DNA from 3 places in the Paenibacillus sp. FSL P2-0322 genome. Region 3 is predicted to be linked to each of the others. Evidence: predicted binding sites of a transcription regulator. Region 3 holds the regulator's gene; each other region holds the start of a gene.
The links. The regulator Rex, encoded in region 3, represses fermentation and respiration genes when NADH is low (regulators of the CRP and FNR family bind a similar motif). The targets are predictions, from matches to a motif close to TTGTGAAATATTTCACAA.
Positions count from the first base shown of each region.

Region 1 (3,218 bases), 2.7 Mb from region 3:
CTTCACGCGTTGTTGTCAGCCCTTTGGTTTTGATCGCTTCCACAATCTCGTCCCGACTCAAAGTTGTGCAGCCACATATTCCTTGCTTGGCTGACGTCTTGAAGCTGTCTCCAAGAACGTACTGCAGAATTTGCTCTACAACCGGCTTACACCCTCCACAGGAACGCGTTGCTCCGGTACATGCCTTAATTTCATCGACTGTGGTCAGTCCATTATCATTAATCGCATCCACAATCGTCTTTTTGGTTACACCGTTACAGCCACAGACAATTTCATCATCAGCCATCGTTTCAGCGGATAATGATTTCGCCCCGTCCTTGCTGCATCCAGTACCCATGATCTGTCCATATATCTCATCAGTCATCAACGTTTGCTGACGCACATATTTTTGAAGGCTAGCAGATTCGCTCACATCGCCAAACAGTACAGTTCCTACAATCTTATTTTCACGAAGCAGCACTTTTTTGTATGTGCGCTTCCACTCATCCTTTGCAACAATCACCGTATGTTCAGGCTGGGTTATGAATTCGCCAGCTGAGAAAACATCCACCCCTGAAATTTTGAGCTTGGTGGAAACCACCGATCCCATATAACCTTCAGTATCCGCACCTGCCAAATGTTTGGAAATTACACTCCCCTGTTCAAACAGCGGAGCTACCAAGCCGTAACAGGTTCCGCGGTGTTCAACACATTCCCCTACAGCATATACATCCGGCACGGAGGTTCTCATCAAATCATCGACTACAATACCACGGTTCGTTTCCATGCCACTTTGCACAGCCACCTGAATATTAGGTTTGATCCCGACGGCCATAACGACCAAATCCGCTTCCAGCTCGCTTCCGTCTGAAAACCGCAGTCCTTGTACCCGATCTTGACCGTACACCTCCGCAGTTTGCATTTGCATAGCAAACTTGATTCCCTGGCGTTCTAGTTCTGTTTTCAGCATCGCAGAGGCTTCCCGGTCCAGCTGGCGTTCCATCAAATCCTCCATTAAATGAACGACCGTAACATCCATACCCAGGTTGACCAAGCCTTTAGCTGCTTCCAGCCCCAATAGGCCTCCACCAATGACAGCTGCCTTTTTAAAGGTCTTTGCTGCCTCAAGCATTGCCGAGCAATCGGCGATATCTCGGAAACCGATGACACCCGGTAATTCTTTACCCGGAATAGGCAGAATAAATGATTGTGAACCAGTAGCTACCAAAGCTACATCATAATCAATTTCCAGTCCGTCTTCGGTGCGAATCTTCTTGTTCTCACCGTCAATGCTTTTCACCATTTTTCCTGTATATAAAGTAATCCCTTGATCCGCGTACCATTGCAAATCGTTCAGTATGATATCATCAATCGTTTTACTACCTTCCAACACATAAGAGAGCATGATCCTGTTATAGTTCGGATGCGGCTCATTTCCCAGGACCGTAATTTCATACTTATCCGTTAATTTCAAAATTTGTTCGACCGTATTGATACCAGCCATCCCGTTCCCTATAACCACAAGTTTTTGTTTACTGTTTATCATATACCGGTTCCTCCATTCATTCGACGATGCTTCCTATCCGACGACATCTCCTACGTTCCTATGAATATTGCTTATGCTTCTATTTTAATGCAGCAGATAGAGCTATATGTGATTAGAATCACAATGTAGTTCAAATTAAAAATATTTAGGGATTTCCCTATTCTGCTTCAAGGGATAAAGGTAAGCAGCTGAAATTGAGTTAAAAAAAAGGACCAGCTAGCTGGTCCCTTAGTTTAATTTATGAATGATGGACTTTGACTCAAATGGGAGAAATATTCAGCAACTTCCCGTGCAGCCCGGGATGGACGCCAGCCGCGATTTTTTCCATCTGTGTACTATGAACCATAAGAAATTTATTTTTCTTAGTCAGCAGTAGGTTCCCCCGGCTACCTTCTCCCGCTTCAAGTGGCATATTCGTTCCTGCCGGAAGGATCACAATCGTCAAATATCCTTCACTGTCAACTTTACAGGGAGCATAATGAAGTGTCGTTGAATATATCTCGACAACCGTGTTTTTAGGCTGAAAAAACACCTGAACATTTGCACTGTCATAGGAATTGTCCTCAATGTCCTGTACTCTGCCGACAAGATGAATACAGTCTGTAGCGGCAATCACCACCTCGCTGCCCTGATGATATTCCAGCCCGGTCAGACCCGTATTCTGACCTGCGCAAAAACCAGCCTGAATTGGAAGTTGGCCGTACACCTCATCTTGAATCCGGTGAATTACACCGAAGTCTTCGAGTTCTGCGACCGAAGGTACATAATGGTTTCCCTGATCGGGTACGCTGGTCGTTTCTTTTGCATACTTGATAAGCTCTGTGGTATTAAAATGAGGCAGCAGCCTTCCATACGGGCGGAATGCTTCGCTCATTACCTCATAAATAACCAAAGGTGCATTGATTTGATTTAGTCTTTCCGTAGTCTTCATAGCTTGACCTCCAGCAATGAATCTCCTGTGTACACTCGGTTATTTCCCAGCACCTTAACGTCAGAGTATTCGGCTGTATTCGTCACAATAATCGGTGTAGTCATGTCATAGCCCAGAGCTTTAATTGCTCCAATATCAAACTCGACCAGCAGTTGACCTTTGGTAACCCGATCCCCTTCTGAGATATGCGTTTTAAAATGCTGTCCTTTCAACTTGACGGTGTCCATACCGATGTGAACCAAGATCTCCGTTCCTCCATCCGATACAATACCAATCGCATGGCCTGTACGGAAGGCATTAGCTATAGTTCCGTTGAATGGAGAGAGCAGTTTGCCATCCTCAGGCACAATAGCAACGCCTTTACCCATGGCTCCAGTAGAGAACACTTCATCAGATATCTCGGATAACGGTTTGACAGTACCCGTCAGCGGGCTGGAAATATTCTCGTTCGTTAGCGCAGGAGCTGGGGTTGCAGCTTCTTTCTTCTCTTCATGGACTGCAATCATTTCTGTTTCCATGGAATCATTAAATCCAAAGAAATACGTGGTAATGGCTGTGAATATATAAGCTACGATAATGGCAATTACGAATCCGGCAAATCCTGTGCCGAAGAATATCGGCAGGGATGCCAAGCCCGGTATACCTGGAGCAATTGCCACGGAACCCGCCGCACCTGTGATTGCCCCGGCGATAGCGCCCCCGATAATAGCCCATACGAACGGTTTTTTGTAGCGGATACTAATCCCGTAGATGATCGGTTCC
Region 1 covers NZ_CP150243.1:745,080-748,297, reverse strand. The annotation lists gene nirB (nitrite reductase large subunit NirB) at 1-1,525, opposite strand, end outside; gene MKY24_RS03405 (DUF4867 family protein) at 1,785-2,456, opposite strand; gene MKY24_RS03400 (beta-glucoside-specific PTS transporter subunit IIABC) at 2,453-3,218, opposite strand, start outside.
Region 1: a site for Rex is predicted at 1,632-1,649, ahead of nirB (nitrite reductase large subunit NirB). Genes of this name have one in related genera too.

Region 2 (3,218 bases), 160 kb from region 3:
TGGTTCAAAGTACCTTCCAAAATCTATTTTGAAAAAAATTCGACACAGTATCTTGCTAAAATGCCTGATATCACACGTGTAGCCATTATCACGGACCCTATGATGGTAAAACTGGGATATGTGGATCGTGTTATTCATTATCTGCATCAACGCCAAACACCGGTAGCTATCGAAGTGTTCTCTGAAGTAGAGCCAGATCCATCGACAGTTACGGTAGAACGTGGTACAGAAATGATGAGACGTTTCCAACCGGATTGCATCATCGCACTGGGCGGCGGTTCGCCAATGGATGCGGCTAAAGGCATGTGGATGTTCTATGAATATCCAGATACTGATTTCAATAACTTAAAACAAAAATTCATGGATATCCGTAAACGGATTTACAAGTACCCACGTCTGGGCCAAAAAGCACAATTTGTAGCTATCCCTACAACCTCGGGTACAGGTTCCGAAGTTACATCGTTTGCAGTAATTACGGACAAAAACCTGGGTAACACGAAGTACCCGCTGGCTGACTATGAGTTGACTCCTGATGTGGCAATTATTGACCCAGTGTTTGTATATTCGCTGCCTAAAACAGCTGTAGCGGACACAGGTATGGACGTTCTGACACATGCTATCGAGGCTTACGTGTCCGTAATGGCTAATGATTACACAGATGGTCTGGCAATTAAAGCCATTCAATTGGTATTCCAATACCTAGAACAATCGGCTCTGATCGGTGATAAGCTGGCTCGTGAAAAAATGCATAATGCTTCCACACTTGCTGGTATGGCGTTTGCTAATGCATTCTTGGGTATTAACCACAGTCTTGCACATAAATGGGGTGGACAATACCATACAGCGCATGGCCGCACGAATGCCATTTTGCTGCCGCACGTTATTCGCTATAATGCGAAAAAACCGACAAAATTTGCTTCGTTCCCTAAATATTCGCACTTTGTTGCGGATGAGCGTTATGCAGAAATCGCGCGCATACTGGGACTGCCTGCACGCACCACCGAAGAAGGGGTTAACAGCTTGATCGAAGCAATCCGTAAGATGAACAAAACACTCGGTATCGAGGAATCGTTCCAACAAATCGGTTTCGATGCGAAGGATTTCGAATCACGTGTAGACTATCTGGCTGACCGCGCATTTGAAGATCAATGTACAACTGCGAATCCGAAGTTGCCACTGGTTACGGAGTTGGCTGATGTCTATCGCAATGCCTTCTACGGACGTTTTGACCAATAATATAATAGGTACGAAGAGGCTTGTGAAAAAGCATTTTCTCGTTCAATACCGATGCAGGCTCTCTATATAGAGGGCCTGTTGGTTTGGGAAGGGAGGTGAACGGCAAGGCTAAGGATATAGGCGCGAAGCTAGGGAAAATAAAGTGATAAAAATCACTCATGTTGTGATTTTTATCACATACTACACTCTATCATTATTCTACAATAAGGGTGTAAGAAAGGTCCCGACACTGAGCGTAAGGCATCGGTGAACAGGCCGGGCTCAAGAAATAGCTTTATCGTGAAAAAAATCACAAGTCCGGAAGACCAAACAATTTGGAGGGATTTACATGTCGGTGATTGAGAGAGAATTACAAGAGCAACAATCTGGCTGGAGAGGTTTTAAAAAAGGCAAATGGACTAAAGAAGTCAACGTCAACGATTTTATTGAAACCAATATCTTACCTTATGTTGGCAATGAAGAATTTTTGGTTGGTCCTACCGCCAACACAACTGCACTGTGGGATATTGTATCCGATCTTACCAAAAAAGAGCTGGCAAACGGCGGCGTGCTTGATGTAGACGTGAATACGCCATCCACTATTATTTCACATAAGCCGGGTTATCTGGACCGGGATAAAGAGCAAATTGTCGGTGTACAAACAGATGCTCCATTCAAACGCTCTTTGCAGCCGTTTGGTGGAATTCGGATGATGATCGACGCTTGCAAAGCCTATGGTTTTGAAGTACCAGAAAGTATCATTGATATCTTCACTCATATTCGTAAAACTCACAACCAAGGTGTATTTGACGCTTATACAGATGAAATGAGAGCAGCTCGTAAAGCTGGTATCATTACTGGTCTGCCAGATGCATACGGTCGTGGTCGTATTATCGGTGACTATCGTCGTGTAGCTTTGTATGGTGCAGACTTCTTGATCCAAGATAAAAAACTGCAACTGAAAAGCCTTGAAGTTGATTCCATGGAAGAAGATGTAATTCGTCTGCGTGAGGAAATTTCCGAACAAATTCGTGCTTTGAATGAACTGAAACAAATGGCTGCTGAACACGGTTTTGATATCTCAAAACCTGCTAACAATGCGAAAGAAGCTTTCCAATGGGTATATTTTGGATATCTTGCAGCAATCAAAGAACAAAATGGTGCAGCAATGTCCTTAGGACGTGTATCTTCCTTCCTTGATATTTACTCTCAACGTGATATGGAAGAGGGTACAATGACAGAAGAACAAGCTCAAGAACTGGTCGATCATTTTGTTATGAAATTGCGTATTGTTAAGTTCTTGCGCACACCTGACTATAATGAACTGTTCAGTGGAGATCCAACTTGGGTTACTGAGTCCATTGGTGGTATGTCCGTAACTGGAGAAACTCGGGTAACTAAAAACAGCTTCCGTTTCCTGCACACCCTCTACAATCTGGGACCTGCACCGGAGCCGAATCTGACTGTACTGTGGTCGGAAAAATTGCCTGAAGGCTTCAAAAAATATTGTGCGAAAGTTTCTATTGAAACTAGCTCCATTCAGTACGAGAATGACGATCTGATGCGTCCGATTTATGGAGACGATTATGGTATTGCTTGTTGTGTATCGGCAATGAAAATCGGTAAACAAATGCAATTCTTTGGTGCTCGTGCCAACTTGGCTAAAGCTCTGCTGTATGCAATTAACGGTGGTAAAGATGAAAAATCTGGCGTCCAAGTAGGGCCTGAATTCCCAGCCATTACAGGCGAAGTTCTGGAATATGAAGAAGTGTTGAGCCGCTTCAAACCTATGATGGAATGGTTGGCAAAACTGTACATGAACACTTTGAATGTTATTCACTACATGCATGATAAATATAGCTACGAACGCATTGAAATGGCGTTGCATGATCGTGATATTCTCCGCACCATGGCTTGTGGTATTGCGGGTCTGTCAGTTGCTACCGACTCCTTGAGTGCCATTAAATTTGCAAAAGTTAAACCAATCCGTAACGAAAAAGGGA
Region 2 covers NZ_CP150243.1:3,647,509-3,650,726, reverse strand. The annotation lists gene adhE (bifunctional acetaldehyde-CoA/alcohol dehydrogenase) at 1-1,236, shown strand, start outside; gene pflB (formate C-acetyltransferase) at 1,565-3,218, shown strand, end outside.
Region 2: a site for Rex is predicted at 1,514-1,531, ahead of pflB (formate C-acetyltransferase). Genes of this name have one in related genera too.

Region 3 (3,218 bases):
AACGGTGGCGAGTGATTCAGAGTCCTGTCTTGGTCGTTCTTGTCCATGGTTCCGCAAATGTTATTATCATCGTGCACGCCATGAAGCAGGGATAGCGGATGTCGTTATTACGAATCACTCTAAGTTGTTCACAGACGTCAAAGCCAGTCACCAGTTGTTGCCGAGCTATGAACATCTGGTGATTGATGAAGCCCATCACCTGGAGGAAGTAGCTGGTAAGCACCTAGGTATGCATATGAAATATTTCACACTCGTGCATACACTGACGCGACTGTTCAAAGACAGCAAGAATGGACAACTGCCTTCACTTCGTCAACAGTTGGCAAAATCGGGGCACGAGAAGTCGGCGGATTGGGCTTCAACCATCGACCAGATGTATCCGCTCGTGTTAGAGGTTAAGGAAACTTGGGACCTGCTAAGCGACAAGCTGTTTGGCATGTTGCCAGAGCGAAGCGATGCGACACCGGGTGAAACAGGACAGTTTTCTTCCCGTCTCAAACCTTCGGCCAAGCCTGCAAAGTGGGATCAGGCGGGTGCTTTGGAAAATCAGCTATATGTAACGATGAGCGAAATTTTGCGCAAGGGCGACAAGCTGATGCTGGACGTCAAGGAAGAACATGACGATTATGCGGCAGATAGCCTTATTACAGATATCACGGGTCTGCTCAAGGATTTGGCGGGAATCCGAGAAAATTTGCGCTTTTTTATCCGACTCGATGATGAAACAACCGTATACTGGCTCGAAGCGAGTGGGCAATTCCGTAGTAAATCATTGCAATTTTATGCGGTGCCCGTCGATGTGAGCCGCCAGTTGAAAGAAATGTTTTTTGACAAAAAAAGAAGCATTATTCTGACGTCTGCTACCTTATCGGTAGATAAGTCGTTTCAGTACATGATCGATCAGCTCGGCTTGCAGGAGGCCGCAGATCAAGAGCGGCTGATGACTTCGCAGCTCCCGTCACCCTTTAATTACAGGGATCAGGTGTTGCTGGTCATTCCACGGGATTTCCCAAGCGTGAAGGGCAGTGTAGGAGATGCACACTTTGTAGATATGCTCGTTAGCTCTCTAGGAGCGACTGCTCAGGCGACGCGGGGGAGAATGCTCGTTCTGTTTACTTCCTATCGGATGCTCCGGCAAGTGTATGAGCCGCTCAAAGAGGCCTTAGCATCCAGCGAAATTACTGTGCTGGGACAAGGTGTGGACAGTGGGAGTCGCAGCAAGCTAACCCGCCGTTTTCAGGAAGCCAAAGCTTCTGTATTGCTGGGAACCAGCAGCTTCTGGGAAGGCGTCGATATTCCAGGAAAGGCTCTGACTTGCCTGGCCATTGTTCGCTTGCCGTTTCAACCGCCGAATCACCCGTTGCTGGAGGCAAAAAGCGAGCTGCTTCAGCAGCAGAAGAAGAATCCATTTATGAAGCTGTCTGTACCACAAGCGGTCATTCGCTTCAAACAGGGATTTGGTCGGTTAGTACGTACAGCGAGCGACCACGGGGTCGTTATCGTTTACGATACGCGTGTGATCGAATCCTATTACGGAAAGCACTTTTTGTACTCGTTACCGGGACCAAAAATGGAGCATATGCCATCGGAGCAAATGGTGCCCCGCATCGCCGAATGGCTCCAATCCGCCCCGGAGACAGAGGCATAACGGACGGACACTAAGTATGTTCGTTACAATTAGGGGGAGCAAGTATGAAATCAGATAAAATTTCAGAGGCTGTCGTACGGAGGTTACCCGTATATTTACGTTATCTGAATGCACTTCACAAACGGGAGGTGGCTACGGTCTCTTCTCAAGAGTTGGGACAGAGGCTAGATTTGAACCCGGCCCAAATCCGTAAAGATCTCGCCTATTTTGGAGATTTTGGTCGGAAGGGTATCGGTTATGATGTTTCTTATCTAATTGAGAAAATACGCCATATCCTGAAAATCGACCAGCAAATTAATGTCGTATTGGTCGGTGCGGGTAATCTGGGGCAAGCCCTTTCGAATTATAACGCTTATTTAAAAGACAATATGAAGATTGTCGCAGTATTTGATGCGTTTCCGGATAAGGTAGGGACCAAGATCAATACATTGGTCGTTCAACCGATGGATGAACTGGAAGCGACTGTGAAAGAAAAAAACATTCGAATCGGGATTATTACCGTACCTGATTTTGAAGCACAGCACGTGGCTGACAGGCTTATTGAGAGCGGAATTGGAGCGATCCTGAACTTTGCACCGACTACTCTCAAGGCACCGGCCAACATTCGGATTCATGCCACAGACTTTACAACTGATTTGCTTAGCCTCGCTTATTATTTGGAGGACGGAAAGGAAGAAACACAATATGACAGTGAATAAATGGATGATTAAAAACGGCTCTTTTGCCGTAAATGGATCAGAAGCTGGGGTAGTCCATGGTTTTATGATTGTGGAGGATAGCCGTATTACTTATATTGGCGAAACTTTGCCTGCGGGTGAGGAAGAGACGGAAGCGATCGATGGTAAGGGGCTATTGTTTTTACCTGGTCTGATTAATACTCATGGTCATGCGGCGATGTCTCTGCTGCGTGGGCATGGAGATGACTTGGCACTTCAAGTATGGCTTCAGGAGAAAATGTGGCCTATGGAAGCCAAGTTTACATCTACGGACGTGTACTGGGGTACGTCCTTGTCTGTGCTGGAAATGCTGAAAGGTGGAACAACGACCTTCCTGGACATGTACGATCATATGGATGAGGTGGCTCGTGTAGCTGAAGAGTCAGGTATTCGTGCAAGTCTGATGCGTGGAGCAATTGGACTATGCTCGGAAGAAGAACAGCGAATCAAGCTGGCTGAGGCCGTGACTTTTGCGCGTAACTGGCATGGTAAAGCAGACGGGCGTATTACAACGATGATGTCTCCGCACGCGCCATACACATGTCCACCTGCGTTTATTGAAAAATTCGTACAAGCAGCGCATGATCTGGACTTGCCACTGCATACGCACATGTCTGAGACGATCGCCGAAGTGGAGCAAAACGTACGCGACTACGGTTTGCGTCCAGTTGCACATTTGGATAAGCTTGGCTTTTTCTCCCGTCCTTCGCTTATTGCCCATGGCGTTCATTTGAACGACGAAGAAATAGCTTTACTGGCTGAACGTGGTGTAGCGGTTTCGCACAATCCGGGTAGCAACTTGAAGCTGGCAAGTGGTGTGGCAAGAGTGCCTGAATTGCTGCGTGCAGGGGTTA
Region 3 covers NZ_CP150243.1:3,490,533-3,493,750, reverse strand. The annotation lists gene dinG (ATP-dependent DNA helicase DinG) at 1-1,648, shown strand, start outside; gene MKY24_RS15220 (redox-sensing transcriptional repressor Rex) at 1,693-2,346, shown strand; gene MKY24_RS15215 (amidohydrolase) at 2,333-3,218, shown strand, end outside.